One region of the Caenimonas aquaedulcis genome, then DNA from elsewhere that is predicted to be linked to it. Evidence: predicted binding sites of a transcription regulator. Region 1 holds the regulator's gene; each other region holds the start of a gene.
The links. The regulator sigma-54, encoded in region 1, starts transcription at its own class of promoters, with help from an activator protein. The targets are predictions, from matches to a motif close to TGGCANGNAANCTGCTTT.
Positions count from the first base shown of each region.

Region 2: a site for sigma-54 is predicted at 2,488-2,505, ahead of I5803_RS13190 (ammonium transporter). Genes of this name have one in related genera too.
Region 3: a site for sigma-54 is predicted at 3,426-3,443, ahead of glnA (type I glutamate--ammonia ligase). Genes of this name have one in related genera too.
Region 4: a site for sigma-54 is predicted at 3,445-3,462, ahead of I5803_RS12730 (pilin). Genes of this name have one in related genera too.

Region 1 is NZ_JADWYS010000001.1:3,046,956-3,054,812, reverse strand. It holds gene I5803_RS14635 (THUMP domain-containing class I SAM-dependent RNA methyltransferase) at 1-1,186, opposite strand, end outside; gene I5803_RS14630 (RNA polymerase factor sigma-54) at 1,183-2,745, opposite strand; gene lptB (LPS export ABC transporter ATP-binding protein) at 2,767-3,543, opposite strand; gene lptA (lipopolysaccharide transport periplasmic protein LptA) at 3,552-4,163, opposite strand; gene I5803_RS14615 (thiol:disulfide interchange protein DsbA/DsbL) at 4,266-4,916, opposite strand; gene I5803_RS14610 (SPOR domain-containing protein) at 4,935-5,627, opposite strand; gene argS (arginine--tRNA ligase) at 5,645-7,318, opposite strand; gene I5803_RS14600 (PsiF family protein) at 7,434-7,649, shown strand; gene I5803_RS22440 (hypothetical protein) at 7,772-7,857, shown strand, end outside.
Region 2 is NZ_JADWYS010000001.1:2,740,965-2,748,821, forward strand. It holds gene chrA (chromate efflux transporter) at 1-461, opposite strand, end outside; gene metW (methionine biosynthesis protein MetW) at 638-1,222, opposite strand; gene metX (homoserine O-succinyltransferase MetX) at 1,219-2,337, opposite strand; gene I5803_RS13190 (ammonium transporter) at 2,576-3,778, shown strand; gene I5803_RS13195 (sigma-70 family RNA polymerase sigma factor) at 3,837-4,400, shown strand; gene I5803_RS13200 (zf-HC2 domain-containing protein) at 4,406-4,591, shown strand; partial or broken gene rbp (RNA-binding regulator) at 4,766-5,155, shown strand; gene rbp (RNA-binding regulator) at 5,433-5,927, shown strand; gene I5803_RS13215 (SDR family oxidoreductase) at 5,997-6,773, opposite strand; gene lptC (LPS export ABC transporter periplasmic protein LptC) at 6,790-7,437, opposite strand; gene I5803_RS13225 (KdsC family phosphatase) at 7,434-7,857, opposite strand, start outside.
Region 3 is NZ_JADWYS010000001.1:53,993-61,849, forward strand. It holds gene I5803_RS00260 (polysaccharide deacetylase family protein) at 1-619, shown strand, start outside; gene I5803_RS00265 (sterol desaturase family protein) at 622-1,605, shown strand; gene I5803_RS00270 (EI24 domain-containing protein) at 1,616-2,482, shown strand; gene I5803_RS00275 (competence/damage-inducible protein A) at 2,457-3,281, shown strand; gene glnA (type I glutamate--ammonia ligase) at 3,490-4,908, shown strand; gene I5803_RS00285 (hypothetical protein) at 5,047-5,532, shown strand; gene glnL (nitrogen regulation protein NR(II)) at 5,477-6,616, shown strand; gene ntrC (nitrogen regulation protein NR(I)) at 6,655-7,857, shown strand, end outside.
Region 4 is NZ_JADWYS010000001.1:2,633,226-2,641,082, reverse strand. It holds gene I5803_RS12745 (CHASE2 domain-containing protein) at 1-118, shown strand, start outside; gene I5803_RS12740 (3',5'-cyclic-nucleotide phosphodiesterase) at 131-922, shown strand; gene I5803_RS12735 (GspE/PulE family protein) at 919-3,333, shown strand; gene I5803_RS12730 (pilin) at 3,498-3,971, shown strand; gene I5803_RS12725 (glycosyltransferase family 2 protein) at 4,076-5,245, shown strand; gene I5803_RS12720 (hypothetical protein) at 5,248-6,072, shown strand; gene I5803_RS12715 (hypothetical protein) at 6,069-7,253, shown strand; gene I5803_RS12710 (glycosyltransferase) at 7,250-7,857, shown strand, end outside.

The sequences.
Region 1 (7,857 bases):
AGCCGCGGATCATGTCGAAACGGAACAGGCGGCATTCGATCGGCCCGTTCCACATCGGCACGCGACGCGACTCTTTCAGCCGCATGCGGGTGGGCAGCTTCAGGTCGGGCGTGAGCACCCACGCGGTCCAGCCGGAATAGTTCTTTTTCCAGTGCGAAGCGAGCTGGGCGAAGAAATCGCCGCCGTCCTCCGTCTCCGCGCGCTCGCGCCCGCCTTGCGACTTGCCCGCGACACCGGCCGTCTCGATCCGCTCGCCATACGGCGGGTTTACCAGCATCACGCCGGGCGTCTCGCTCGGCGGCATGCGCTGCAGGGCGTCGCCGCCGCGCAGCTGCACCGTGTCGGCCACGCCGCCGCGCTCCGCGTTGCGCTGCGCGAAGTCGACCATGCGAAACGCGACGTCGCTGCCGAACACCGGCACGGGCGACGGACGCTGCATCTCGCGCGCTTCTTCCCACAGCGCCTTCCACACATGCGCCTGGAAAGGCAGCAGGCGTTCGAAGCCGAAGCGCCGCAGGAAGCCCGGCGCGATGTTGCACGCGACCTGCGCGGCCTCGATCGCGATGGTGCCGCTGCCGCAGCACGGGTCGTACAGCGGCACGCTCGCGTCCCAGCCGCTCGCGGCGATCATCGCGGCGGCCAGCGTCTCCTTCAGCGGCGCCTCGCCCTTGTCCTCGCGCCAGCCGCGCTTGAAGAGCGGCTCGCCGGAGGTGTCGATGTAGAGCGTCGCGTGGTCGCTCGTCAGGTGCGCATACACGCGCACGTGCGGCCACTGCACGTCGACGCTCGGCCGCTCGCCGCTCTTGTGGCGGAAGCGGTCCGCCACGGCGTCCTTGATCTTGAGGCCCGCGAAGTTCAGGCTCTTGAGCGGGCTGTGCTGCGCGGTCACCTCCACCTTGAAGGTCTCGCGCGGCGTGAACCAGATTTCCCACGCGACGGCGGAGGCCGCCTCGTAGAGGTCCTGCTCGTTGCGATAGGGCGTGTGCGACAGCTGCACCAGCACGCGCTGCGCGAGACGGCTGTGCAGGTTCAGCCGCATCGCCTCGCGCCAGGACGCGCGCACCGACACGCCGCCGCGCCCCGTCAGCAGGTCGTCCCCGGCGAGGCCGGTGAGGCGGTGCACCTCGTCGGCGAGGAAGCCCTCGACGCCGGCGGCGCAGGGCAAAAACAGCTGGAGGGCGTTCAAAGGGCTTTTCTCAGGTTGGCGGGCGCGATGCGCAGCGCCTCGCGGTATTTCGCGACAGTGCGGCGCGCGCACTCGATGCCCTGCTCTTTCAGCATCTCGGAGATCTGGCTGTCCGACAACGGTTTCTTCACGCTCTCGGAGGCGACGAACTGTTTGATGAGCGCGCGCACCGCGGTGCTCGACGCGTTGCCACCCGTCTCGGTGCCGAGCGCCGAGCCGAAGAAATACTTCAGCTCGAAGGTGCCGTAGGGCGTCGCCATGTACTTGGCCGTGGTGACGCGGCTGATCGTGGATTCGTGCAGCCCGAGTTCGTCCGCGATCTCGCGCAGCACCAGCGGCCGCATCGCGAGCTCGCCGTGCACGAAGAAGTTCTTCTGCCGCTCGACGATGGCGTTGGACACGCGAAGGATGGTGTCGAAGCGCTGCTGGATGTTCTTGATGAACCAGCGCGCCTCCTGCAGGCGCTGCTGCAGCGCCTGGTGACCCTCGCCCTTGTGGGCCTTGAGCGCGCCCGCGTAGATGTCGTGCACGCGCAGCCGCGGCATCACGTCGGGATTGAGCTGCACGCGGAAGCGGAACTGCGGCGCGCGGCCCGTCTTGGTCACGAGCACGTCGGGGATCACGATGTTGCGCTCGACGTCCACGAAGCGGCGGCCGGGCTTGGGCTCCAGGCGCGTGATGAGGCCGATCGCGGCCTTCACCTGCGCCTCCGTGTCGCCGCACAGCTGCACGAGGCGCTTCACGTCGCGGCGCGCCAGCAGCTCCATCGGATGGCCGCAGATGCGCAGCGCCGTCTCGCAGGCGGGCGGCGCGGCGCCTGCGGCCAGGATCGCGCGCAGTTGCAGCGACAGGCATTCGCCCAGCGAGCGGGCGCCTACACCCGCCGGCTCCAGGTGGTGCAGCAGGTTCAGGGCGACCGTGAAGCGGTGGACGAGCTCTTCCTGCTGCTCCAGGTCCTGTGGCGCGAGGCTCGCGGCGAGCGACTCGATCGATTCGTCCAGATAGCCGTCGTCGTTGAGCGACTCGATGAGAAAGCGCAGCGCAAAGCGGTCCTCCTCGCACAGGCGCATGGACAGCGCCTGGCGGTGCAGGTGCGTCTGCAGCGACTCGTTGCCGCGCGCGAGGTCCGTGGCGTCGACGTCTTCGCCGCCCAGGTTGTTCTTGCGCGCCGGCGCGTCGCCGCCCCATTCGCCGTCGTCGGGAACGACCTCGGTGCTGCCGTCGCCGTCCCAGTCGTTCATTTCCGTGTCGGCGGTGGCGGTCGTCTCGCTGTCGGCGGAGCTGCTCGCGGCGGTCTCCGAAGAGGTGCCGGTGTAATCGGCGAATTCGGTTTCGCCCGCGCCGGACTCCTCGACGGCGGGCGCATCGGCCTGCGCCAGCCCGAACTCCTCGCGCGGCGCCTCTTCCTGCGTGACTTCCAGGAAGGGGTTGTCGTCGAGCATCTGCTCGACTTCCTGGGAGAGCTCGAGCGTGGAGAGCTGCAGCAGGCGGATCGACTGCTGGAGTTGGGGCGTCAGCGCGAGATGCTGCGAGACGCGGAGGGAAAGCCCTTGCTTCATGGAAGTAACCGAAGCGGAGAGCTACATCCGGAAGTGCTCGCCGAGATAGACGCGCCGCACGTCGGCGTTGTTGACGATCTCGGATGGCGTGCCCTGCGCGAGCACATGGCCGTCGCTGATGATGTACGCGTGGTCGCAGATGCCCAGCGTTTCGCGCACGTTGTGGTCGGTGATCAGAACGCCGATGCCGCGCGACTTGAGGAAGCCGATGATGCGCTGGATCTCGATCACCGCGATCGGGTCGATCCCCGCGAAGGGCTCGTCCAGCAGGATGAAGCGCGGCTGCGTCGCGAGGGCGCGCGCGATCTCCACGCGGCGCCGCTCGCCGCCGGACAGCGCGAGCGCCGGCGAATCGCGCAGATGGTCCACGCGCAGGTCCTGCAGGAGCGCGGTGAGGCGCTTGTCGATCTCGGCGCGCGTGAGCGGCTGGCCCGCGGCGTCGCGTTGCAGCTCCAGCACGGCGCGCACGTTCTCCGCCACGTTGAGCTTGCGGAAGATCGAAGCTTCCTGCGGCAGGTAGGACAGGCCCAGGCGCGAACGCCGGTGGATCGGCATGTGCTCGACGGACTTGCCATCGATCGAGATCTCGCCGGCGTCGGCGCGAACGAGGCCGACGATCATGTAGAACGAGGTCGTCTTGCCGGCGCCGTTGGGGCCGAGCAGCCCGACGACCTCGCCCTTGGCGACATCCAGCGACACGTCCTTCACGACCTTGCGGCTGCCGTAGGTCTTTTGCAGGTGGCGCGCCTGCAGGCGGCTGGGCCCCGTAGGCGGCGCGGCGGTCCGCGCGTCCGGCATCACGGCGCTCACTTGCGCGTCCCGTCGAAGGTGGTGCTGGGCCGCAGTTGGGCCGGCGGTTGCGCGGCCGGAGCCGCGGCGGCCGAGGCCCCCGGGCGCGGCGACAGCACCGCGCGCACCCGCCCGCCGACGGCGGCACTCGCAGGCCCGCCGTCGACGGTGAACACGTCGTTGCTGTTGTCGTAGACGATCAGGCTGCCGACCATCTCGTCGGCCAGCGCGGCGCCCCGATAGCGCCTCAACTCCGCGCGCTTGACGAACTTCACCTTGTCGGCCTTGCCGTCGTATTCGATGGTTTCACCCTCGCCCTCGATGAATTCGTCCACGCCCTCGCGCTTCTGGCGGTAGTAGGCGAGCTTGCCGGGCTCGGACGTGACGACGCCGTACTGGTAGCCCTCCGCGTCCTGGCGCACGTCGATGCGGGCGCCCCGGATCACGAGCGTGCCCTTGGTCGCCACCACGCGGCCCGTAAAGACGCTGGTCTGCTTGAGGTCGTCGTAGCGCAGGGCGTCGGCCTCGATGTTCATGGGCTTGGCCTTGTCCGCCTTCTCGGCGCGGGCGGTGCCACCGCCAAGAGCCAGGGCCAGGGCGAGCAGGAGGGGGACGTAGGGTTGTTTCATAGAGGCATGAATCTTGCTGGCATTGTATCGGGCCCGGTTGGCGGACCCAAGCAAAAAGCCCGCATGGCGGGCTTTTTGCTTGGGCTTTTGCTGACGAGGGAGTTACCTGGCCTTGCGCGACTCGGCAATGAGGTAGTCCACGACCTGGAGCGCGCGGTCCATGTTCTGCGCGAGGTCGCCATCGGTGTAGTACCGGCCGGCCACGCCCAGCGCCGGGACGGCCGCGACCTTGTAGGCATCCGCCAGCTCGATCGCGCGGCGCACCTTGCCGGTGACGCCGAAGGAGCCGTAGATTTCCTGGAAGCGCGCCTTGTCCAGCCCCTGCTTGCCCGCCCATTCGAGGATGAACGCCGGCTGGTGCACGGGCACGTGCTCGGTATGGATGGAATTGAAGACCTTGCCGTGCAGGTCGAGGCGGTTCATCGCTTCGAGCGTGTAGTAGAGGCGCTGCTGGAACACCATCTCCTCGCGGAAGGCCACCGGGACGCGCTTCACCACCACGTCGTCCGGAAGCTTCTTCATCCACGCCACCAGCGAGGGTTCGAAGGCGTTGCAGTGCGGGCAGTTGTACCAGAAGAAGTCGACGACCTCGATCTTGCCGGGGGGCGCGTCCACGTTCACGCGCTTGGCCAGCGTGAGGTATTCCGATCCATCGTCCGGCCTGCGGGCCTGGCCGAACACGGCGCCGGGCAGGCCCAGCGCCATGGCAGCCGCCATGCAGGCGGCGCCTTGCGAAAACTCGCGTCGATTCATGTCGCTCTTTCCTTCCTGTCAGCGCTGCACGCGCACCAGCGCCGTCTCGACACCGCCGGATTCCAGCTTTTCCTTCTGGCGGTCGGCGTCTTCCTTCCTGTCGTAGGGGCCGACGCGCACGCGGAACACCTGGCGGCCGGCCTGCTCGCGCTCGGTCACCTTGGCCTCGATGCCCATGAGCGACAGCTTGGCGCGCTGCGCCTCCGCGTCCTCCGCGGTGCGGAAGGCGCCGGCCTGGACGAAATAGAAGAACGGGTCGCCGCCGGCGACGGCCGTGCGCGACGCGGCCAGGTCGCCCAGCGGATCGGCACTCTTCGCCTGCGGCGCCGGGGCGCTTGCGGCGCGCGCGATGCTCGCCGCACGGGCGGGCGCGGACGCAGCAGGCGAGCTGCCCGGGCCGGGAATGGTCGCCACCGGCACCGCCGGGGCCACCGCGCCGGGCGTGACGACGGTGGGCGCCGGCGCCGGGACGCCGGGCGCGGGCGCGAGCGGCTTGGCGGGGTTCTTGCCGTACAACGGCGCGTTCGGGTCCCAGTCGCGGTTCTTGCGCATTTCCGCGGCGTCCTGCTCCGCGGTGCGGCTCTGCCCCTTGTTCAGGAAGGGCACGGGCACCTTGGTGACGTACACCGCCACGGCGAGGGCCGCGGCGAGCCCGAGGACCACGCCGATGATGATGCCGACGATGACGTTGCCGCGTTGTTGGGTCTTCACTGTGGGTTTCCTGGCGCTTACATTTTTTGCGGAGCGCTCACGCCGAGCACCGCCAAACCATTGTGCAACACCTGCGCGCAGGCAGCCACGAGCGCGAGGCGCGCGCGCTTGACGGGCTCGTCGTCCACGAGGATGCGTTCGGCGTCGTAGTAGCTGTGGTAGGCCGACGCAAGTTCGCGCAGGTAGAAGGTGACGTCGTGCGGCGCGAAGTCGGCCGCGGCCCCGGCGAGCATGTCCGGGTACTTCGCGAGCTGCAGCATCAGCGCCTGCGCCTGGGGGCTTTGCAGCGGCGACAGGTCGGCGTTCTTCAGCGATGCGACGTCGCCGCCCCACGCGGCCAGCACCGAGCAGATGCGGGCATGCGCGTACTGCACGTAGTACACGGGGTTGTCGTTGCTCCTGGAGACCGCGAGGTCCACGTCGAAGGTGTATTCGGTGTCGGCCTTGCGCGACGCGAGGAAGAAGCGCACCGCGTCCTTGCTCGTCCACTCGATGAGGTCGCGCAAGGTGACATAGCCGCCGGAGCGCTTGGAGATCTTCACCTCCTCGCCTCCCTTCATCACGCGCACCATCGTGTGCAGCACGTAGTCGGGATAGCCGGGCGGAATGCCGACGCCCGCGGCCTGCAGCCCGGCGCGCACGCGCGCGATGGTGCCGTGGTGGTCGGTGCCCTGGATGTTCACGACCTTGGAGAATCCCCGCTCCCACTTGCCCACGTGATAGGCGACGTCGGGCACGAAGTAGGTGTAGGTGCCGTCGGACTTGCGCATCACGCGGTCCTTGTCGTCCCCGAAGTCGGTGGACTTCAGCCACAGTGCGCCGTCCTGCTCGTAGGTCTTGCCGGAGGCCTGCAGCTGCTTCACGGTCTGCTCGACCTTGCCCGTGCTGTACAGGCTCGACTCGAGGAAGTAGTTGTCGAACTTCACGTCGAAGGCCTGCAGGTCGAGGTCCTGCTCGTGGCGCAGGTAGGCGACGGCGAACATGCGGATGCTGTCGATATCGTCCACGCTACCCGACGCGGTGAATTCGCGGTCGTCCGCGTGCACCGTCTTCTTCGCGAGGAAGTCGTTCGCGATGTCGGCGATGTATTCGCCGTTGTACGCGTTCTCCGGCCACTGCGGATCGCCGGGCTTGACGCCCTTCGCGCGCAGTTGCGTCGACGTGGCCAGCGTGGCGATCTGCACGCCCGCGTCGTTGTAATAGAACTCCCGCCACACCGCCCAGCCCTGCGTCGCGTAGAGGTGGCAAATCGCATCGCCGAGCGCGGCCTGGCGGCCGTGACCGAGGTGCAGCGGCCCCGTGGGGTTGGCCGACACGAACTCGACCATCATTTTCTTGCCGTTGGCGGGCTTCGTGCCGTAGGACGGGCCTTCCGAAAGCACCTCGCCCACGACCTGCTGCTTCGCCTCGGGCTTCAGCCGGATGTTGAGGAAGCCCGGGCCTGCGATCTCCACCGCATCGACCCAGCGCTGGAATGCGGGCGCCTCGAGCAGCAGCGCGCGCAGCGCCTCGGCGACCTGGCGCGGGTTCTGTTTGAGCGGCTTGGCGAGCTGCATCGCCGCCGTGCACGCGAAGTCGCCGTGCGCGGCCGCCTTGGGGGATTCGAAAGCCGCCTTGTCGCCCGCACCGGGCAACAGCTTGTCGAGCCCGGCAGCGAGGCCGCCGAGCAATTCTTGTTTGACCTGGAGCATTGTGAGATTTTACCGGGCGCACATTTGCAGGCCCGGCGCCGTCATCGAATGGATGAGCAGCGGCGTTGATCTGGCGTCCCGCACCGGGATATCTCAACACACAAGGAAAAATGCCATGAAGAAGCAGTACTCGATGATCGCCCTGTCCCTCGCCCTCTTCGCCGGCAGCGCGCTAGCCGCGAAAGACGCAGGCACCACTGCTTCGGGCGCGGCGCCCAAGGCCAGGCAAACCACCAAGATGGGCACGTGCAGCAAGGAGGCGAAGGCCAAGGGACTGCACAAGGCGGAGCGCAAGGAATTCATGAGCTCGTGCCTCAAGGCCAAGGCCTGACACCGCCTCCACGATGCGTGCGGGAGCCCGCTTCGGCGGGCTCTTCCGCTTGTTCGGGGCGTCCGGGTGTGCTGGAATGTCAGTGGCTACTGCGTTCCAACATTCCATCAAGAGGTACCCCCATGAAGAAACTCCTGTCCCTGCTGGCCCTCGGCGTCGCCCTCTCCTTCGGCACGGCCCATGCGGCCAGCCACGCCGGCGCGCCCAT
Region 2 (7,857 bases), 310 kb from region 1:
CGCGGATGCTTCAAGGTGCGGCCGCCGATGCGCCACACCGCCTGCAGCACGATCGCGGCCACGGCAGGCTTGATCCCGTAGAAGAGGGCGGCGACCCACGCCACATCCCCGTGCGCGGCATAGACCCAGCTGAGCCCGATGAGGATGAACAGCGAGGGCAGCACGAACAGGCCGCCGGCGACGATGCCGCCCCAGGTGCGGTGCATCAGCCAGCCGATGTAGGTGGCGAGCTGCTGCGCCTCGGGGCCGGGGAGCAGCATGCAGTAGTTGAGCGCGTGGAGAAAGCGGCGCTCGGAGATCCAGCGCTTCTGCTCGACGAGCTCGCGATGCATGATCGCGATCTGCCCGGCCGGGCCGCCGAAGCTGATGAAACCCAGCTTCGTCCAGAAGCGCAAGGCCTCGCGAAAACTCACCGGCGCCGGTGTTGTGCGCTCGCCGGCGCCCTGTGCTTCGACGGTCATCGTGTCCCACCTGCAGGATGTGGCGAATTCGGGGGGCAATGGAATGCGGATACGGTGTCCACGGTGGAAAACTCCATACGAGAAGTTGCCAGCGCTTGGACGGGACACCGTCTATCCATGAAGGACCGGGAGGCTGAAAGTCCCGTGCCGCCATCGTACCGCAGCGCGGCGAAGTTTCAACCCCGCTCGAACTTGAACACCGCCGTGCCCGCGCGCGCGTTGGGTAGTACGCGTACTTCGCGGCCGTCCTGCAGACCATAGGCATCCAGGATCGTGAGGCGGTTCTTCGTGGCCAGCACCTCGAAGTCCTTGTAGGTGCCCACGCGGATGTTCGGCGTGTCGTACCACTGGTAGGGCAGGCGCCGCGTCACGGGCATGCGCCCGCGCGCGATCGACAGGCGGTTGGGCCAGTGCGCGAAATTCGGGAACGCCACCACGCCGCAGCGGCCGACGCGCGCGGTTTCCACGAGCATCGTTTCCGCGTTGCGCAGGTGCTGCAGCGTGTCGATCTGCAGCACGACGTCGAACGAGGCGTCGTCGAACATCGACAGGCCCTCGTCGAGGTTCAGCTGGATCACGTTGACGCCGCGCTTCACGCACGCGAGCACGTTGTCGTCGGCGATCTCGATGCCGTAGCCGCTGCAGCCGCGCTCGCGCTGCAGCAGGTCCAGCAGTGCGCCGTCGCCGCAGCCGAGGTCGAGCACGCGCGCGCCTTGCGGCACGAGCCGCGCGATGGATTGCATGGTGGCGTGGTCGCTCATGCCGCCTCCCGCGCGATGCGGTTGAAGTAAGAACGCACGACGCCGAGGTAGCGCGCATCCTCCAGCAGGAAGGCATCGTGGCCGTGCGGCGCATCGATCTCGGCGTAGCTCACGTCGCGGCCGTTGTCCAGGAGCGCCTTGACCAGTTCGCGGCTGCGCGCCGGCGCGAAGCGCCAGTCGGTGGTGAAGCTCACCAGCAGGAACTTCGCACGCGCCACCGCGAGCGCCTTCGCGAGGCTCCCGTCGTGGGCGAGGGCCGGGTCGAAATAATCCAGCGCGCGCGTGATGAGCAGGTAGGTGTTGGCGTCGAAGTAGTCGCTGAACTTGTCGCCCTGGTAGCGCAGGTAGCTCTCGATCTGGAATTCGATGTCCTGGGTGGTGTAGCGCACGACGCCCTCGCGCAGCTGGCGCCCGAACTTCTCGTTCATGACGTCGTCGGAGAGGTACGTGATGTGCCCGATCATCCGCGCGATGCGCAGGCCGCGCTTGGGCACGACGCCATGCTCGTAGAAGTGGCCGCCGTGGAAGTCCGGGTCCGTCACGATCGCGCGGCGCGCGACTTCGTTGAAGGCGATGTTCTCGGCCGTGAGGTTCGGAGCGCTCGCCACCACGACCGCGTTGCGCACGCGTTCGGGGTATTGCAGCGTCCAGGACAGGGCCTGCATGCCGCCCAGGCTGCCGCCCATGACGGCGGCCAGCGTGCGGATGCCGAGCCCGTCGAGCAGGCGAGCCTGCGCGTCGACCCAGTCCTCCACCGTGACCACGGGGAAGTCGGCGCCGTAGATCCTTCCCGTCTCGGGGTTGGCATGCATCGGGCCGGTGGAGCCGAAGCAGGAGCCCAGGTTGTTCACGCCGATCACGAAGAAGCGGTCCGTGTCCACGGGCTTGCCCGGCCCGATCATCGTGTCCCACCACCCCTCGGAGTCCGCCTGGCCGGCGTACGTTCCGGCGACGTGGTGCGACGCATTGAGCGCGTGGCAGATGAGCACCGCGTTGCTCTTGTCGGCGTCGAGCGTCCCGTAGGTTTCGTAGGCGAGGGAGTAGCCGCGGATCGAGGCGCCGCTGCGCAGCGGCAGCGGATCGGGAAAGGACATCGATTGCGGCGAAACGATCATGGCAAAAAGAAACCCGGCGTCGCCAAAGAAGCGAGGCCGGGTGCGCCGATCGATCTTTAGCAGAATTTATTGAGCGCCCGCAAGCTGGAGCAAATCGGCGCTGTGGTTCGAGTGTAGCGCAAGCCCTGCAAAACATCCCCCGCACGCTTCTGGCGCAGTTTTTGCTTCATTGTGGTGCGACACGGGCTCGGCCCTTCGAAACGCACCAATAACAGGCAACTTCATCCAAGAGGAATCCATGGAAGCACTAAAACAGGGCTCAGACGCGTTGTTCATCCTGCTGGGCGGCATCATGGTGCTCGCCATGCATGCCGGATTCGCGTTCCTCGAGCTCGGAACCGTCCGCAAGAAGAACCAGGTCAACGCCCTGGTGAAGATCCTCGCGGACTTCTCCGTTTCGACGGTGGCTTACTTCCTCGTCGGCTATGGCGTGGCGTACGGCACGAGCTTCTTCGTCGGTGCCGAGCAGCTCGCCGCGAAGAACGGCTACGAACTGGTCAAGTTCTTCTTCCTGCTGACTTTCGCCGCGGCGATTCCCGCGATCATCTCGGGCGGCATCGCCGAACGCGCGAGATTCTGGCCGCAGCTCGTCGCGACGGCGGTGCTGGTGGGCGTCGTGTATCCCCTCTTCGAGGGCGTGGCCTGGAACCACGCCTTCGGCCTGCAGGACTGGATCAAGTCCGCCACAGGGGAAGAATTCCACGACTTCGCCGGCTCGGTCGTCGTGCATGCGATGGGCGGTTGGCTCGCGCTGCCGGCCGTGATCCTGCTCGGCGCGCGCAGCAACCGCTATCGCAAGGACGGCGCGATCTCCGCGCACCCGCCCTCCAACATCCCGTTCCTGGCGCTGGGCGCCTGGATCCTCACCGTGGGCTGGTTCGGCTTCAACGTGATGAGCGCGCAGACGATTGACAAGATCTCCGGCCTCGTCGCCGTGAATTCGCTGATGGCGATGGTCGGCGGCACGCTGGCGGCGCTGGCGGTCGGCCGCAACGACCCGGGCTTCGTGCACAACGGGCCGCTCGCCGGGCTCGTCGCCGTGTGCGCGGGTTCGGACCTGATGCATCCCCTCGGCGCGCTGGTGGTCGGCGCGGTCGCGGGCGCGATGTTCGTCGCCATGTTCACGCTCACGCAGAACCGCTGGAAGATCGACGACGTCCTCGGCGTGTGGCCCTTGCACGGCCTGTGCGGTGCCTGGGGCGGCGTGGCCGCCGGCATCTTCGGGTCCAGGGCGTTGGGCGGGCTCGGCGGGGTCAGCCTGGGCGCCCAAGCCATCGGCACGTTGATGGGCATCGCATGGGCGATGGCCGCTGGGTTTGCGGTCTATGGCGCGATCCGCGCCGTGTCTGGGCTGCGGCTGTCCCCCGAGGAAGAGCACGAGGGCGCGGACCTCGCGATCCACCGGATCGGCTCCACCCCGGAGCGGGAAGCCACCTGGTAGTCAGTCATTCCCGGGTCAGGGGCGGCGTGCGATGATTTCCGGCTGAGCAAGGCAACCCATGACCATCGAGCACGAACTCGCGCAACATCGCGGCTACCTGATGCGCTTTGCGAGGCTGCAGCTTCGCAACGACGCCTGGGCCGAAGATGCCGTGTCGGACACCATGCTCGCGGCGCTGGCCAAGCCGCAGTCCTTCGGCAACCGCAGCCAGCTCAAGACCTGGCTGGTGGGGATCCTCAAGCACAAGGTGCTCGACATCCTGCGGCAGCGCAGGCGCGAGGTGGCCCTCACGGATGACGAGGGCGACGGCAGCGAGGAACTCGACGCGCTGATGTTCAAGGCGGACGGCCACTTCCAGCAGGCCCCCGCCGATTGGGGCAACCCGGAGCAGGAACTCGAATCCCGGCAGTTCCTGGCCGTGCTGGACGCCTGCGCCGGAAAATTGCCCGCGGCGATGGGCCGGGTGTTCCTGATGCGCGAGTGGCTGGAGCTGGACAGCGAGGAAATCTGTAAGGAGCTCGGCCTCACGCCGACCCATCTCTACGTCCAGCTCCACCGCGCCCGCCTGCGCTTGCGCGAATGCCTGGAACTCCACTGGTTTGGCCGCGTGGCCGCTCAATGAACCCGATGCGACGTACCTGCAAGGAAGTGGCCGCCCTGCTCATCGCCAGGGAGGACAAGCCCTTGCCCGTGCTGGAGAGGGCCGCGCTGCAGCTGCACCTGGCGGCGTGCGCCGCCTGCCCGGTCTTCGAGCGCCAAGTGTTGACCATGCGCAACGCTTTCAGGCGTTGGCGCAGCTACACCGACGATTAATCCCTGCAAAGCAAGGTAAACCCACACAAAACCCCCGGATAGCCGATAATGGCCGCGTGTCGCGTTCGCGCGCGGCACGAGGTTTGCGGTGAATGGTCGGTTTCGCGTGGTTTGTTGATTGCGTTTTTCGGACTCCCATCGCTTCAAGCGTTCATCTTTTTCAGGAGTCCCTTCATGGGCAACAAACTTTACGTGGGCAACCTGCCCTATTCCTACCGCGACAGCGATCTCGAGCAGGCCTTCGGCCAATATGGCTCGGTCTCCAGCGCCAAGGTCATGATGGAACGCGACACGGGTCGCTCCAAGGGTTTCGGCTTTGTCGAAATGAGCAACGAAGCTGAAGCCAAGGCTGCCATCGAAGGCATGAACGGCCAGCAGGTCGGTGGCCGCGGCCTCGTGGTCAACGAAGCCCGCCCGATGGAATCGCGTCCCCCGCGCACCGGCGGCTTCGGCGGCGGTGGTGGCGGCGGCGGCTACGGTGGTGGTGGCGGCGGTGGCGGCTACGGCGGCGGCGGCGGCGGCGGTGGCCGTCGTGAAGGCGGCGGCGGCGGTTACGGCGGCGGTCGCAACTACTGATCAGCCAGGCTTCGCAGCCTGATTGAAAACAAAGGGCCCACGGGCCCTTTTTTCATGCCCGAAATCTAGGGTTTTCGTGAGGCTGCGCGGGCCTTCCGCCCTTGCACTCGGCGTGGATATCTGTTCCATAATGGAAAAGCGTGGTTGCAGTATTCACGCGAGGATTGCGGTGTACAGGTCACTTTTCGCGTTGCTCCGGGTTCAGACAAATGCGTTTTCGGGACTCCATCGCTCAAGTCATCAGCTTTTTTAGGAGTCCCAATCGATGGGCAACAAACTCTACGTAGGCAACCTGCCTTATTCCGTGCGCGACAGCGATCTCGAGCAGGCCTTCAGCCAGTTCGGTTCCGTGACGAGCGCCAAGGTCATGATGGAGCGCGATACCGGGCGCTCCAAAGGCTTTGGCTTCGTGGAGATGGGCAGCGATGCCGAGGCGCAAGCCGCCATCAATGGCATGAACGGCCAGCCCCTGGGCGGCCGCAGCGTCGTCGTCAATGAGGCCCGGCCGATGGAATCGCGTCCCCCGCGCACCGGCGGCTACGGTGGCGGTGGCGGCGGTGGGGGCTACGGCGGCGGCGGAGGTGGCGGCGGCTACGGTGGTGGCGGCGGCGGCGGCGGTGGCCGTCGCGAAGGCGGTGGGGGCGGCTACGGCGGCCGCGGCGGCGGTGGGGGTGGCGGGGGCGACGGCGGGTTCCGCAGCCCTTACGGCTCCGGTCCGCGCGGCGGCGGCGGCGGCGGTGGCAGCCGCGGCGGCTACTGATCGCCGGCTGCAACGCTCCACAACGACAAAGGCTCCCGCGGGAGCCTTTTGCTTGGGCGGTCCCGTAGCTCAGCGCTGCGATTGACGGTGCTTGCGCGGGCGTCCCGCCAGGGCCTTGTCGAACAGCCAGTTGGGCAACAGGCGCAGCAGCTTGGCCACGATACCCATCTGCCACGGGATGACCCGGTAACTCGCCCCGCGCGAGATCGCATCGAAGGCGCGGGCCGCGAAGTCCTGGGGCTGCATGAGGAAGGGCATCGAGTAACGGTTCTGCCGCGTGAGCGGCGTGTCGATGTAGCCCGGGCAGATCGTCACGACCTTCACACCGCCCGGCCGCAATTCACCGCGCAGGCTTTCGCAGTAGCTGATGACTGCCGCCTTGCTCGCGCAGTAAGCGCCGTGGCCGGGCAAGCCCCGAATGCCGGCCACGCTGCCGATGCCCACCAGAGCCCCCGAGCCACGCCGCACCATCGCGTCGATGAACGGATGGAAGGTCGCGGCCAGGCCGATGTTGTTGGTCGCGAAGGTGCGGGCCATGACGTCGATGTCCCCGCGCACCGCGGTATCCACGCCGGCGCTGATGCCCGCATTGGCGATCACGACGTCCGGCACGCCTTGCGTTGCGATACATGCCTGCCCGGCCGCGACGATGCTCTCCGTATCCGAAACGTCCGCGCCGTAAACCGCGTAGCGCTCGGCGGGCAAGCCCTGCGCACGTGCCCAGCTCTCGATTTCGCCCGTGCGCCGGGCGGCGAGCGCGAGCCGCCAGCCTGCCTGGTGGTAGCGCCACGCGAGGGCCTGGCCGATGCCACTGGAGGCCCCCGTGATGAAAACCAGCTTGTCCATGGCGATCCTCCGTGGCTCAGTTGGCGCGCGGCTGGATCACGCCGTGCACACGCCCATGCAATTCCAGCACACGCCCGATGTTGTCGTAGTCCAGGCTGTCGGCCGTGAAGCGATCGTTGCCGCGCACGAGTTCCACCGGCTTGTGCGACCGGATGCGCTCGCTGTTGACGAACACGTGCAGGAAGTCACCGCGGAATTCGAGCTTCGGCGGCTGCGCACCCTTGGCCGGCGCCGGGGCCTCGCGCGTGACCACCGCTTCGCCGATCAATTGCACTTCGGAGCCGTCCGCATTGCTGAGCGCGGTACGCGCCGTGGCCACCGTGAGTTCCCCGCGGTCGTTGAAGGACCGGATGCGCGGCTGGTCGATCTGCAGCGTGTCCGTATCGGGGTAGTGCCGCGCCTCGGATCCATGGATCTCGCTCTTGATGCGGCCCGTGGCGTCGAAGGTCTTCACCGAGAAGCGCCGCATGAAGTAGTCCGGGTCGTGCGTGACCTGCTTCTGCGATTCGGCCCCGCCCAGCGTGGGCGTATTGCGCGCGAGCCAGTAAGTGCCCAGCGCCATGAAGCCCATGAGGATGATCGGCAGGTAGATCGACGCGCGGTCGAGGCCGCCGCGCATCACCATCCAGGCCTGGGCCTTGCGCACCGCAACCGGCGTGCTCACGCGTAGGCTTCCAGCAGCGACGCGTAGCGGCCCGAGGCCAGCAGCAGCAGGTCGCAGAATTCGCGCGCGGCGCCTTGGCCGCCGGCCGCCTGCGTGACATGGCGCACGACCGCGCGCACTTCGACGTGCGCGTTCGGCGGCGCGGCGGAAAACGCGCAGCGCCTGAGCACGGGCAGGTCCGGCCAGTCGTCGCCGATCGCGGCCGCCTGCGTCCAGTCCACCCCCAGCTCGGCCAGGGTGCGCTGCGCGGCAGACAGCTTTTCTTCCGTACCGAAATGCGCGTGGGTGATGCCGAGCGCCTTGAGCCGGTCCCGCAGGGGGCGGGAGTCGCGGCCGGTGATCACCACGGGCGTGATGCCGGCGCGCTGCAACAACTTCAGCCCGAGCCCGTCGAGGATGTTGAAGCGCTTTAGCGTCTCG
Region 3 (7,857 bases), 3.0 Mb from region 1:
TTTCGCGGCCAACGAGAAGACGAAGACCGGCGACGGCAGCCTGGGCGAGCACTGGGCGCCCTGGTGGAAGGCCCGCGCGGCCGAGGGCCACGAATTCGCATCGCATACCTTCGACCACGTCTATTGGCGCGGGGACGCCGCGGGTTCGCCGCAGCGGTTTCGCGTGCGGCCTTCGGCGGGCCCGGACGAAGGGCGCGATTTCACCTGGGATACGACGCAGTACTGCGCCGAGGTCGGCAAGTCGGCCAAGCGCCTGGAGCAGATCACCGGCAAGAAGCCGCTGCCGCTGTTCCGCGCCCCCGGCGGCAAGACTTCGCCCCAGCTGCTGGCCGCCGCGAAGTCCTGCGGCTACGCGCACGTGGCGTGGGCGCCGGCGGGTTTCCTCGGCGACGAGCTGCCCAGCGAGCGCGTGAGCAACGCCACGCTGCTCAAGAATGCGCTGAATGGCATCCGGCCGGGCGACATCCTCGTCGCGCACCTGGGCATCTGGTCGCGCAAGGAACCTTGGGCGCCCGCCGTGTTCGAACCGCTCATCACCGGGCTCAAGGACCGCGGCTTCTGCTTCAGGACGCTGCGCGACCATCCGGCATATCGTGACTGGATCGCCAGCCACCCCTGACCATGGACGGACTCGAGGACCTTTTCGCCACCGCGCAGCAATGGCTGTTCGAGACGCTGATGCAGCCGGCGATGTTCGCGCTCGGCCTCGGCCACCTGCTGGAAGACGGCTACGCCGCGGCGGGCTGGCTGCTGGTCGGGCTCGTGCAGATCCTCGTGCTGGTCGCGGTGATCGGCCCACTGCAGAAGTGGAAGCCGGTGGAGCCGGTGACGGACCGCGTGGCGGTGCGCACGGACATCCTCTACACGCTGATCCACCGCCTGGGCGTGTTCCGCGTGGCGCTCTTCTTCCTGGTGGAGCCGTGGTTCGACGCGCTGTTCGGCGTGCTGCACGTGGCGGGCTACACGCCGTTCCAGCTCGACCAGCTCTGGCCGGGCTTCACCGACGCGCCCTGGCTCGCCTTCGCGCTCTACCTCGTCGTGTTCGACTTCGCGGACTACTGGATCCACCGGGCGCAGCACAGCCTGGAGTGGTGGTGGGGCCTGCATTCGCTGCACCACTCCCAGCGCCAGATGACGATGTGGAGCGACAACCGCAATCATTTGCTGGACGACCTGCTGCGCGACAGCCTGCTGGTGCTGCTCGCGCAGGTGATCGGCGTGGCGCCGGGGCAGTTCGTCGCCATCGTGGCCATCACGCAATTGAGCGAAAGCCTGCAGCACGCCAACCTGAAGCTCTGGTTCGGCCGCGTGGGCGAACGGCTGTGGATCAGCCCGCGCTTCCATCGCCTGCACCACAGCATCGGCATCGGCCATGAAAGCGGCGACGCCCGGCCCGTGATGCCGCAGGGGCGCAGCCCCGCGCTCGGCGGGCACAACTTCGGCGTGCTGCTGCCGTGGTGGGACATGCTGTTTCGCACCGCGAATTTCGAGCAGCGCTACGACCCTACCGGCGTGCGGGACCAGGTGGAGAAGGGCCGCGACTACGGGCGCGGTTTCTGGTCGCAGCAATGGCTGGGCGTGAAGCGCCTCTTCGGCAAGGCATGATGTCGGCTCCATGAGCCTGCTCCTCGATTCCTTCTGGCGCGCCGTCGCCTACTGCCTGCATCCCCGCGTGATCGCGCTGTCGTTCCTGCCGCTGGCGGTGATGGTGGTGCTGTCGCTGGTGCTGGGCTATTTCTTCTGGGCGCCGGCCGTGGAGGGCGTGCGCGCGATGCTGGAGGCGTCGGACCTGCTGCGCGCGGTGTGGAACTGGCTGCAGGGCGTGGGCGCGGGCGGGCTCAAGACCGTCGCGGCGCCGCTCATCGTGATCTTCGCGGTGACGCCGGTGCTCGTGCTCATCTCCCTGCTGATGGTCGCCGCCTTCATGACGCCGGCGCTCGCGTCCCTGGTGGCCGAGCGCCGTTTCCCGGCGCTGGAACGCAAGAAGGGCGCGTCGCTCGCGGGCAGCGTGCTGTGGTCGCTCGGCTCGACCCTGCTCGCGGCCGTCGCGCTCATCGTATCCCTGCCGCTGTGGGTGGTGCCGCCGCTCATCCTCATCCTGCCGCCCCTGATCTGGGGCTGGCTCACCTACCGCGTGATGGCCTTCGACGTGCTGGCGGACCACGCGAGCCGCGAGGAGCGCCGCGAGATCTTCCGCCGGCATCGCGGCTGGCTGCTGGGCATCGGCGTGCTGACGGGCTACCTCGGCGCGGCGCCGAGCGTTCTGTGGGCGTCGGGCGCGCTCTTCGCGGCGGCGTTCGTGATCCTCGTACCGGTCGCGATCTGGATCTACACGCTGGTTTTCGCCTTCTCTTCGCTATGGTTCGCGCACTACGCCCTGGCGGCGCTGGAGCAGCTGCGCGCCAGCCAGATTCCTCTTCCCAACGTGGCACCCCCGGCACCGCCGGCACCCCGAAATGAACCCCACATCATCGACCTCTGACCCGCAAACGGTCGGCCTCGTCATCGTCGGCGACGAGATCCTCTCGGGCAAGCGCGCCGACAAGCACATGCCCAAGCTCATCGAACTGCTCGCCGCGCGCGGGCTGCAGCTCGGCTGGGCCGAGTATGTGGGCGACGCGCCCGAGCGAATCACCGCGACGCTGAAACGCGCCTTCGACTCCGGGGACCTCGTCTTTTCCTGCGGCGGTATCGGCGCGACGCCGGACGACCACACGCGCCAATGCGCCGGCAAGGCGCTGGGGGTGGAGCTCGAACTGCATCCGCAGGCCGAAGCGCTGATCCGCGAGCGCATGCAGGACACCGCGCGCGAGCAGGGCATCCCTTACGTGCCCGACCGCCCGGACAACATCCACCGCCTGAACATGGGCGTGTTTCCCAGGGGCGCGGCGATCATCCCCAACCCGTACAACAAGATCCCGGGCTTCACCGTCGGCCACGTGCACTTCGTCCCGGGCTTCCCGGTGATGGCCTGGCCGATGATGGAATGGGTGCTGGACACGCACTACAAGCACCTGTTCCGCGAGAAGGCCTATGTGGAGAAGTCGGTCATCGTGTTCGGCGCGATGGAGGCGAGCCTGACGCCGCTCATGGAGCAGGTCGAGCGCGAGCATCCGGGCGTGAAGGTGTTCAGCCTGCCGAGCGTGGACCATCCGCAATACGGCCGCCACATCGACCTCGGCGTGAAGGGCGACCCGGCGCTGGTCGATGCGGCCTATGCCACCCTGCTGGCCGGCCTGAACGCTTTCGGCGCCAAACTAGGCCCCGAATTGGTGCGCTGAGCCCCTGCGCACTGTTCAGGTGCCACCTCGGAGTTGCACCATGATGGTGCGGAACTCATCCGAATGCGCAAGGCTCCCGTAGGGAAAAGCGCTCAGGATCGGGGACAATCGCCCAGCTTCGGGTGGGCAGCCATGCACCAGCTTTGGCACAGAAACTGCATTCCAGAACCCGTACCCCTTTCAACACACCCATCCACAGGAGAATTCGATGGCAGCCAAGAACGTCGCAGACGTCATGAAGATGGTGAAGGAAAACGAAGTCAAGTTCGTCGACTTCCGTTTCACCGACACCCGCGGAAAAGAACAACACGTCACTGTGCCGGTGTCGCATTTCGATGAAGACAAGTTCAGCGCCGGCCACGCGTTCGACGGCTCGTCCATCGCGGGCTGGAAGGGGATCGAAGCCTCCGACATGCTGCTCATGCCGGACCCGAACACGGCCAACATCGACCCCTTCTTCGAAGAGACCACGCTGTTCCTGTCCTGCGACGTGCTGGAGCCGGGCGACGGCAAGGCCTACGACCGCGACCCGCGCTCCATCGCGCGCCGCGCCGAGGCTTACCTCAAGGCGTCGGGCCTGGGCGACCAGGCCTTCTTCGGACCGGAACCCGAATTCTTCATCTTCGACGACGTGCGCTGGGGCAACGACATGTCCGGCTCGTTCTTCAAGATCGACGAATACGAGGCGCCGTGGAACACGGGCAGCAAGCTCGAAGGCGGCAACAAGGGCCACCGCCCGACCGTCAAGGGCGGCTATTTCCCCGTGCCCCCGGTCGACAGCACGCAGGACCTGCGCGCCGAGATCTCGCTGATCCTCGAATCCCTGGGCATCCCGGTCGAAGTGTTCCACCACGAAGTGGCGGGCGCGGGCCAGAACGAGATCGGCACCAAGTTCAGCACGCTGGTGCAGCGCGCCGACTGGACCATCCTGCTCAAGTACGTCGTGCAGAACGTCGCCAATGCCTACGGCAAGACCGCGACCTTCATGCCCAAGCCCATCGTCGGCGACAACGGCTCGGGCATGCACGTGCACCAGTCCGTGTGGAAGGACGGCAAGAACCTGTTCGCCGGCGACGGCTACGCGGGCCTGTCGGACTACGCGCTGTACTACATCGGCGGCATCATCAAGCACGCCCGTGCACTCAACGCCATCACCAACCCCGGCACCAACAGCTACAAGCGCCTGGTGCCCGGCTTCGAGGCGCCGGTCAAGCTCGCGTACTCCGCGAAGAACCGCTCCGCTTCCATCCGCATCCCGTACGTGGCAAACCCGAAGGGCCGCCGCATCGAGGCGCGCTTCCCGGATCCGCTGTGCAACCCGTACCTCGGTTTCGCGGCCCTGCTGATGGCCGGCCTCGACGGCGTGGAAAACAAGATCCATCCGGGCGAAGCCGCCACGAAGGACCTGTACCACCTGCCGCCCGAAGAAGACGCGAAGATCCCGACCGTCTGCCACAGCCTGGACCAGGCGCTGGACTACCTGGACAAGGGCCGGGGCTTCCTGACCAAGGGCGGCGTGTTCACCGACACGATGATCGATGCGTACATCGAGCTGAAGATGCAGGAAGTCACGCGCTTCCGCATGGCGACGCACCCGGTCGAGTACGACATGTACTACAGCCTGTAATTAATCACAGTCTGTGGTTTAAAAGGGCGGCGCATGCCGCCCTTTTCCTTTTCGAATCAAGCGCTTAATTGGCTTTTCTGAGAAGTTGCGCGATACTGGCAGGCCGTCCTGAGCATTTTCGGATGCGAGGAGATAGCAATGAAATCCGCCTTCCTGGTTCCGCTTGCAGCCCTCTTTGTGGTGGCCAACAGCCACGCACAGATCTTCCGCTGCACCGGTAACGTCTACACCAACAACGCCGCCGAGGCCAAGGCCAACAACTGCAGGCCCATGGAGGGCGGCAACATCACCGTCGTCGAGGGCACGAGCGTCAAGACCACCAACGCACCGGTGCGCGTGGCGACGGCCCCGCAGTCCGCGGCCGGTCCCGGCCAGCGCGTGGACGCCGACGACCAGCGTGCGCGCGATTCGGATGCGCGCGGCATCCTCGAAGCCGAACTCAGGAAGGCCGAGGCGCGGCAGGCCGAGCTGCTGAAGGAATACAACAACGGCGAGCCCGAAAAGCTGGGCCCCGAGCACCGCAACCACCAGAAATACCTGGACCGCGTCGCGGAACTGAAGGCCAACATTGCGCGCAACGAAAACGACATCGCCGGCATCAAGCGCGAGCTCGGCCGCAAATAAGAACGAGTTCCGCAACCCCAAGGCGGCGCAACCGGAGCGCTTCCAGTCGCTCGACCTGCTGGCCACGCTGGTGGCCGTGGTGGCCGCAGACGGATCGGTGCTCTTCGCCAACTCCGCGCTCGAAGACGCGCTGGGCATCTCGCGCCGCACCATCGAAGGCTCCAACCTCCCGCAGTGCTTCACCGAGCCGGTGATCCTGCAGAACGCCCTCGAGGGCGCGAGCAGCAATGAATTCGCGGCGCTGCGCTACGACGCGCGGCTCGTGCGCCAGGCCGGCGCCGATTCGCTGCCCGTCCACGTCGTCGTGGCGCAGACGGACAAGCCCGGCGAGTTCGTCGTGGAGCTGCTGCCGCTGGAGGCGCAGGCCCGCCAGGACCGCGAGGAGCGCCTGATCGACCAGGCGCAGGCGAACAAGGAATTGATCCGCAACCTCGCCCACGAGATCAAGAACCCGCTCGGCGGCATCCGCGGCGCGGCGCAGCTGCTCGAGATGGAGATCGAGTCCAGGGACCTGAAGGAGTACACGCGCGTCATCATCCACGAGGCCGACCGCCTGCAGACGCTGGTGGACAGGCTGCTGGCCCCGCACCGGCGGCCGCACGTGGTGGGCGACGTGAACATCCACGAGGTGTGCGAGCGCGTGCGCTCGCTCATCCTCGCGGAGTTTCCCAAGGGCCTGCGCGTCGTGCGTGAGTACGACACCTCCATCCCCGAGTTCCGCGGCGACCGGGAGCAGTTGATCCAGGCGGTGCTGAACATCGCCCACAACGCCTGCCAGGCGCTGGCCGACCGCATTTCCGCGGGCGATGCGCAGCTGGTGTTTCGCACGCGGATCGCCCGGCAGGTGACTTTCGGCAAGCAGCGCTACCGACTGGCACTGGAATTGCATGTCATCGACAACGGGCCCGGCGTGCCGGACTCGATCAGGGATCGCATCTTCTATCCGCTCGTCTCGGGGAGGGAAGGCGGTTCGGGGCTGGGGCTGACGCTTGCACAAACATTCGTTCAGCAGCACCATGGCCTGATCGAGTGCGACAGTGTCCCCGGACGGACGGATTTCAAATTGTTGATTCCGTTGCCATGAGAAATGTGCGATTGACCTGAGGCGACAAGATAAAACCGATGAAGCCGATCTGGATCGTTGACGATGACCAATCCATCCGCTTCGTGCTCGAAAAAGCGCTGTTGCGGGAAGACCTGCCCACGCGCAGCTTCACCAACCCCCGCGAAGTGCTGCAGGCCCTCGAGGCGGGCGACGACGACAACGGACCGCAGATCCTGGTGAGCGACATCCGCATGCCGGGCGGCTCCGGCCTGGACCTGCTCACCAAGGTCAAGGAAAAACTCCCCGGCCTGCCCGTCATCATCATGACGGCGTTCTCCGACCTGGACAGCGCGGTCTCCGCGTTCCAGGGCGGCGCCTTCGAGTACCTGCCCAAGCCTTTCGACCTGCCCAAGGCGATCGAGCTGATCCGCCGCGCGGTGGAAGAGAGCCAGCGCGAGGAAGTCGCGGAGGAGCGCATGGCGGAGACGCCGGAGATGCTCGGCCAGGCGCCCGCGATGCAGGACGTGTTCCGCGCGATCGGGCGGCTGTCGCAAAGCAACGTCACGGTGATGATCACCGGCGAATCGGGCTCGGGCAAGGAACTCGTCGCGCGCGCGCTGCACAAGCATTCGCCGCGCGCGGGCGGGCCCTTCGTTGCGATCAACACGGCCGCGATCCCGAAGGACCTGCTCGAATCCGAATTGTTCGGCCACGAGCGCGGCGCCTTCACCGGCGCGCAGACGATGCGGCGCGGCCGCTTCGAGCAGGCCGAAGGCGGCACGCTCTTCCTCGACGAGATCGGCGACATGCCTTTCGACCTGCAGACGCGCCTGCTGCGCGTGCTGTCGGATGGCCACTTCTACCGCGTGGGCGGGCACAACGCCGTGAAGGCGAACGTGCGCGTCATTGCGGCGACCCACCAGGACCTCGAGCAGCGCGTGAAGGAAGGCGTGTTCCGCGAAGACCTGTTCCACCGGCTGAACGTGATCCGCCTGCGGCTGCCGGCGCTGCGCGAGCGGCTGGAAGACATCCCGATGCTCGCGCGCCATTTCCTGCAGCAAAGCGCCAAGCAGCTCGGCGTGGAGCCCAAGCGGATTTCCGATGCGGCGCTCGCGAAGCTCGGCACCTTCGCGTTCCCTGGCAACGTGCGGCAGCTGGAGAACATCTGCCACTGGCTCACGGTGATGGCGCCGGCGCAACTGGTCGAGCCGAAGGACTTGCCGCCGGAAGTGATCGGCACCTCCGAATCCGCCGCGCGGACACCTGCGGCGGCGCCGGAA
Region 4 (7,857 bases), 410 kb from region 1:
GCAGCGGATGAATGCAAAAAAATACCTTTACGAACTGTACAGCGAGCGTGTAGCCTCGATGAGATTGCTCCCCTTCGACCCGGAGTGGGACGGGGCGACCAATTTCGAGACCAAATAGGAACCTTGTCGAATGAAGGTGCGGGTGCTGGGTTGCTCTGGCGCGATCGCGAAGGACTGCCGCACGACGTCCTTCCTGATCGACGCCGACGTGCTCGTCGATGCAGGCACCGGCGTGGGCGACCTCACGCTCGAGGAAATGCGGCAGGTGGACCACGTGCTGCTCACGCACTCCCACCTGGACCACGTGGCGGCCCTGCCGCTCATGATCGACGCGATCGCCTCGACGCTCACCAAGCCTGTACAGATCCACGCGCTGGCCGGCACGATCGCGGCGCTCAAGAGCCACGTCTTCAACAACGTCATCTGGCCCGACTTCAGCCGCATTCCCACGCCCGAGAAGCCCTTCATCACCTTCCACGAGATCCAGGTCGGACAGACCCTGGACATCACCGGCAAGCGCATCGAGGTGCTGCCCGCAGTGCACACGGTGCCGGCGGTGGGCTACGCGGTGACCTCGGGCAAGGGCTGCTGGATTTTCAGCGGCGATACGGAGCGCAATCCGGCGTTCTGGCGCCGCGTCAACCAAATGAACGTCGCGGCGCTCATCATCGAGACGGCGTTCAGCAACCGCGAAAAGGACCTCGCCAAGCGCAGCCTGCACCTGTCGCCGCATGCGCTGGCCGAGGAGCTGGATTGCATCGACAAGACCAAGTCCTTCCCGATCTACATCACGCACACCAAGCCGGCGGAGACCGAGCTGATCATGGCGGAGATCCAGAAGTTCGACCAGACGCAGCCTTTCGGCCCCAACGTGACACATGACATCCGCTGGCTTCGGGCGGGGCAGGAGTTCGACCTATGAATGCGGTATTGAAACCGGAAAAGGACTCGCAGGCGTTCTACGACTCGCAGATGCTGCCGCCGGAAAAGCGCGGCGTGTCGTTCGAGGCGCTGTTCTACAAGCAGCTGCAGGTCGTCACCACCAAGATCCACGAGACGGAGAACATCGACCAGATCATCCTGGACGCGAGCCCGGACATCTGCAAGCTGTTCAACGCCGACCGCCTGACGCTCTACGCGGTGAACGAAGACCGCACCGCGATCGTCTCCAAACTCAAGACGGGCCTGAACAGCAGCAAGGAACTGAAGCTGCCGATCAGCGCGCAAAGCCTCGCGGGTTACTGCGCCTTCAGCAAGCGCATGCTGAACATCGCCGACGTCTACGACGAGGAGGCGCTCAAGCGCATCGACCCGGCGCTCAGCTTCGCGACTGCCAAGGAGATCGACCGCCGCTCGGGATACCGCACCAAGCAGCTCATGATCGTTCCCATCCTCGATGGCGAGACCCTGCACGGCGTGCTGCAGGTGATCAACAACAAGAGCGACCAGCCGTTCGGTGATCTCGAGGTCGAAGGCGCGACACAGCTGTGCAAGACCCTCGCCACCGCGATCCGCCAGCGCATGCAGAAGGCCGAGGAAGGCCAGCGCCGCCGCGCCACCAAGTACGACGGGCTGGTTTCTGCCGGCGTCATGACGGCGGACGAACTCGCGCACTGCATCCAGCAGGCCCGCGAGGAAGCCAAGCCCGTCGAGCATGTGCTGATGGCGAGCTTCTCGATCCGGCCCGCCCAGATCGGGCCTTCGCTCGCGAAGTTTTTCGGCATGCCCTACGAGCCCTTCAACGCGGGCCGCATCCGGTCGGAGCAGTTGCACGGGAGCCTCAAGCGCGAATTCCTGCAGGAGCAGGGCTGGATCCCGCTGGAGGAATCGCCTGAGGGCCTCGTGGTGATGTGCCTGGACCCGGAGGCGACCAGGGGTTCGCGCATCGTGCCGCAGGTGTTCTCCCGCCTGTCGAAGTTCACCTATCGCGTCACCACCCAAACCGAGTTCGAGGAAACGCTCGCGCAGATCTACGGCGCGGGCGGCGAGGAAGGCGCGTCGATCGACGAGCTGCTGGCCGACCTCAGCGCGCCGGTGGACGACGAGGGCTCCGAGGACTTCGGTGACTCCGCGGCCGCCGACAACGAACTGGTGAAGTTCGTGAACAAGGTCATCGTCGATGCCTACAACATGAAGGTGTCGGACATCCACGTCGAGCCCCTGCCGGGCAAGGCCAAGACGGGCATCCGCTTTCGCATCGACGGCAGCCTGCAGCCCTACATCGAGGTGCCGGCGCATTTCCGGCAGGCGATGGTCACGCGCCTGAAGATCATGTGCGACCTCGACATCTCCGAGAAGCGCAAGCCCCAGGACGGAAAGATCAAGTTCAAGAAGTTCGGACCGCTGGACATCGAGCTGCGCGTCGCGACCATCCCCTCCGCCGGCGGCGTCGAGGACGTGGTCATGCGTATCCTCGCCGCGGGCGAGCCGATTCCGCTGGAGAAGCTGGGACTCACCCCGCACAACAAGGAGCGGCTCGAAAAGACGGTGAGCAAGCCCTATGGCCTGTTCTATGTCTGCGGGCCGACGGGTTCGGGCAAGACGACCACGCTGCATTCCATCCTGAAGTTCCTCAACACGCCGGACACCAAGATCTGGACGGCGGAGGACCCGGTCGAAATCACGCAGAAGGGCCTTCGCCAGGTGCAGATCAACAAGAAGGCGGGCATCGACTTCGCGTTGGTGATGCGGGCTTTCCTGCGCGCCGATCCCGACATCATCATGGTCGGCGAATCGCGCGACAAGGAAACAGTGTCCATGGGCGTGGAGGCTTCGCTCACGGGCCACCTCGTCTTCTCCACGCTGCACACGAACTCGGCGCCGGAATCCATCATCCGCCTGCTGGACATGGGCATGGACCCGTTCAACTTTGCGGACGCCCTGCTCGGCATCCTCGCGCAGCGCCTGGCCAAGAAGCTTTGCGACTGCAAGACGGAGTACTTCCCCGATGCCGACGAGGTCAAGTTGTTCGTCACCGAATATGCCGAGGAATTGCGGCACTCCGCCGCCTGGAAGGCGGACTATGCAGGCGAGGCGAAGAAGCTCTACGAGAACTGGGTCAAGCTCTATGGGCAGGACGGCCGGCTGAAGTTCTACAAGGCCAACGGCTGCGACAAGTGCAACAAGACAGGCTACAAGGGCCGGATCGGCCTGCACGAACTGCTCGTCGCGGACGACCCCACCAAGCGCCTGATCCAGGAACGCGCCCGGGTGGCGGAGCTGTTCGCGTCGGCGGTGGAAGGCGGCATGCGCACCCTGAAGATGGACGGCATGGAAAAGATCATGATGGGGATGACGGACCTGAAGCAGGTACGGTCCGTCTGCATCAAATAGTGTTCGCTCCGGCGACAAAAATGTCGCCGGAAGTGTCCCTGTAGCCAGATTTCGGCAGCTCGGACCCGTTCAATCCGCCAAAAACTGCATACTTTCCGGCGACGGATGGGCTGGCACAGCACTTGCAAAGTTGCCCCGCTTCTTCACACAACTCCGGAGGTTCCATGAAGCGTCAACTGCAACAGGGTTTCACCCTTATCGAATTGATGATCGTGGTCGCGATCATCGGTATCCTGGCCGCTGTGGCCTTGCCCGCGTACCAGGACTACACCAAGCGCGCGAAGATGTCGGAGGTCGTTCTGGCCGCATCCGCTTGCCGTACGACCATCACCGAGGTCTACCAGTCCGGTAGCACCACCCCTGCCGCTGACGGCTGGGGCTGCGAGTCTTCGTCGCAGACCAGCAAGTACGTCAAGAGCATCCACACCGACTCCAATGGCGTGGTCACTGTGGAAGCCACCGGCTTCAACGACACCAACATCGACGACAAGAAGATCATCCTGACGCCTTACGCCACGGATACGACGACCGCCGCCGTCCCGGCGAACCTCGGTTCCGCCGTGTTCAAGTGGGTCTGCGGCCCGGCGCCCACGAACGGCGTGCTGCCGAAGTACCTGCCCGGCTCCTGCCGCGGCTGATGATCCCCGGCATGCAGCCGGTGATTCTCTAGAAAACGCAAAACGAGCGGCCCAGGCCGCTCGTTTTCTTTGGTGCACCGATAATCGAGCCGCTCCTGCTGCCAATGACCGATACCACCTGCGAACTGACTGTCCTCATGCCATGCCTGAACGAGGCGAGGACCTTGGGCTCATGCGTGCGCGCCGCGCGCGACTTCATCCAGGGTTCGGGTATTCGCGGCGAGGTCCTCGTGGCCGACAACGGATCCACCGACGGTTCCGTGGAGATCGCCGAAGCGGCCGGCGCCCGTGTCGTACGGGTGCCGCAGCGCGGTTACGGCGCGGCGCTGCAAGCCGGCATCGCCAGTGCAAGGGGCCGCTTCGTCATCATGGGCGATGCGGACGACAGCTACGACTTCTCGCGTCTCGGCGGATTCGTGGAGCAACTGCGCGGCGGCGCGCACGTCGTGATGGGCAACCGTTTCCAGGGCGGCATCGCGCAGGGCGCGATGCCCTTCCTGCATCGCTATCTCGGCAACCCCGTGCTCAGTTTCATCGGACGACTCTTCTTTCGCACGCACATCGGAGACTTCCATTGCGGCTTGCGCGGCTTCTCGCGCGAGTCCGTGCAGCAGTTGGGCCTCATCACGACCGGGATGGAATTCGCCAGCGAACTGATCGCCAAGGCGGCACTGGCGGGCCTGCGCATCGAGGAAGTCCCCACCGCGTTGCGGCGCGACGGCCGCGGCCGGCCGCCGCACCTGCGCACCTGGCGCGACGGATGGCGTCACCTGCGCTTCCTGCTGCTGTTCTGCCCGCGATGGCTGTTTCTCTACCCCGGCATCGCGCTCCTCGTCGCGGGGCTGTCCGGCCTGCTGTTGGGCCTCGCGGGCCCACAGGTGGGACCCATCCCCCTGGGCATCCACACCTTGCTGTACCTCGGAGGGGCGACCATCCTGGGCGTCCAGTTCATCCTGTTTGCCGTCCTCACCAAGTGGATCGCAGTGCTCGCGGGGCTGGTGGCCGAGCCGCCTTGGATGACCCGCTGGGGCTCCTCCTTCACGATCGAGAACGGCCTGCTGCTCGGCCTCTCGGTCTTCCTCGCGGGCCTGGTCTGGTCCCTGTGGCTCACGTTCGATTGGGGACGCAGCGGGTTCGGCCCGCTCGATCCGCTCGAGACCATGCGATCCGCCATCCCCGCGGTCACGCTGATGGCCACCGGCATGCAGGCCACCATCGGCTCCTTCTTCGCCGGGGCCCTGCACTTCTGCTGGCGTTCCGCACGCGTGGAATGACCATGCAGCGCCTGCGCAACTTCCCGCCTCCTTCCGCACGCCTCGAACTCGCGGCGATCCTGTGCATCGCCTGGGCGCTTTTCGTGGCGATCCCTGTGTCGCTCGGCGGCATCGGCCTGTCGTGGGATGCGCTCAACCACCACATCTATCTGGGCTGGATCGCCGAGCATCCGCGCTTCGACCGCGACTTCCTCGCGGCGTCGTACCAGTCGTTCCAGTACCCCTACCTTTACTGGCCGTTCTACAAGCTCTTTCAGACGGGCATGCCGGGAACCTGGGCGGGCGCCGTGCTCGCGTCCATCAACCTGGCGGCGGTACCACCGCTCTGGATGCTGGCGCGGCGCTGCGTTGCCGAAGCGAGCTGGTATGGCGTGGCCATGCGTGTGCTGGGTGTCGCCCTGGCGTTCCTCACCGGCGTCGTGCTGTCGCTGTTCGATTCCACGGCCAACGACGTGATGGCGTCGATCCCGCTCGTGTGGGCCATCGCGCTGGCGATGGAGCCCTCTGCTGCGCCCACCGGCAGCGTCCTGGCGCCTGCGCGCTTACCGCTGTTGTCCGGGCTCTTCGCGGGGGCCTCCGTAGCCTTTAAATTGAGCAACGGCCCGCTCGCGATCCTCATGCCCCTGCTGTGGGTGCTGCACGGCCGCTCATGGCCCGAGCGCGGCGCGCATGTGGTGTGGGGGTGCGTGGCTACGCTCGTGGGTTTCCTCGTGTTCTACGGATACTGGGGCTGGTTGCTGTGGACGTGGTACGGCGATCCGGTCTATCCCTTCTATGACTACTGGTTCGAGGGGCTGCGCGCCTGGACCGGCTGGCGCCAACCATGATCCGATTCCTGCCCGACACCTGGCGCGATGCCATCCTGAGGCCCATCGCGATGGCCTCGCCCGACGGTGCGGTGTACGTGGAAATCATCGCGCCGGATTTCCGCTTCGTGTTCCTGATCCTGCTTGCGCTGATGTGGTTGGTGCTCGCGCGCGGCGAGCAACGCAGGAAATCCGCGCCGCTCGTGCTGCTCGCCTTCACGGCGGTCGCGTTCGTGCCCTGGCTCACCACCACGGGCAACGGCCGGTATTTCATTCCCTTCCTCCTCATCGCGGGACCGCTGTGCATCGGCATGCTCCAGCTGATTCCGCTCAGCCGAAGCTTTCGCCTCACGCTCGCGGCCGGCATGGTGCTCTGCCAGGTGTTCGTGATCCACGAAGTGAGCCCCTGGCGGTATTGGGGCCACGTGGTGTGGGGCGAGGGCGAGCCATTCCCGGTGGAGGTACCGGCCGACGTCGCCGCGCAGCCGGCCACCTATGTGACGCTGTCCAGCATCTCGTATTCGCTCATCGCCCCGCGGTTCCATCCGCAATCGCGCTGGGTCAACATCTCCACGCAACCCGGCCTGGCCGACAAGTCCAAGGAAGGCCTGCGCACCCAGGCACTGATCGCCGCGCCTGGCCCGCTGAAGGTGATCTTCCCGACGGTGCCCGGCGGCCAGGAAGGGGACCGGCTCGATCCGCAGCTGGGCCTCGCCATCGACGGGCTGCTGGCGAGGCAGGGGCTGTCGCTCGAGGACGCCGGAAAGTGCCGCCTCATGCGCTCCACCGGCCTGGCGGGCATGGCCTCGAGCAAGCTCGCCGACGAGGCCGCCGGCCGCGCAGGCATCCACGGCTTCTGGCTTTGCACCCTCGCGCGTCGCGCCAGCGAGCGTTCAAAGGATGCGCCCGTACTGCTTCCGCGCGCCGAAGAGGTCTTCGCCAAGCTCGAGCGCACCTGTCCGCGCATTTTCCCGCCCAACGAGACAGTCAGCCTGCGGATTCCGCAAGGCGCGGTGCGGGGCTACCCCGGCTCCGACTTCAAGCTGTACGTGCTCGATGATGGCCGTGTGTTCTACAAGTACTACCGCGCACTGAACTCGGTGGACCTCGGCCGCATCGACGAGGTGCTCGCGCCGGGCTTCAAGATCGATTGCAACCAGGTCCAGGGCCGCTCGGGCCTGCCCTGGGAGCGCACCATATGAGCGCGGCGCCGCGCGTGTTCATGGATGTGAGCTACACGCGCACACAGCGTGTGGCGGTCGGCATCACCCGCACGGTGCGGCGGCTCGAGGAAGAACTGCGCAGCCTCTGCGCTGTCGAAGGGATCGATTTCCGGACGGTGTCCTTCCACACCCAGGGGTTTCGCGAGATGGCGCCGGATGCGCTCGCGGCGACCATCCATCGTGCGGACGCCTGTGCGGATGCGCCGGCGGCGCGTCTCTTTCGCTGGATCACGGGTGCGTTCTTCCGGCGGCTCGTACTGATCGCCTTGCACGTGCTGCCCTGGCGCCTGCTGCGCTTCATCTGGGCCACCACCAGCCGCAAGACCTTCGATGTGCTGAGCCGCACGGAACCCGCTGTTGCGTTCTCCCCCGGCGACGTCCTGCTGCTGTTCGATGCCTCGTGGAACTACCCCGTGTGGATCGCCGCGGCGAAGGCGCGCGCGCAGGGTGCCCGCGTCGTGTTGCTGATGTACGACCTCATTCCGCTGCGCCATCCCGACTTCACGCACAAGCTGGTGCCGCCGATTTTCAGGTTGTGGCTGCAGCGCATGCTGCCGCTGTCCGATGCGGTCGTGTGCATTTC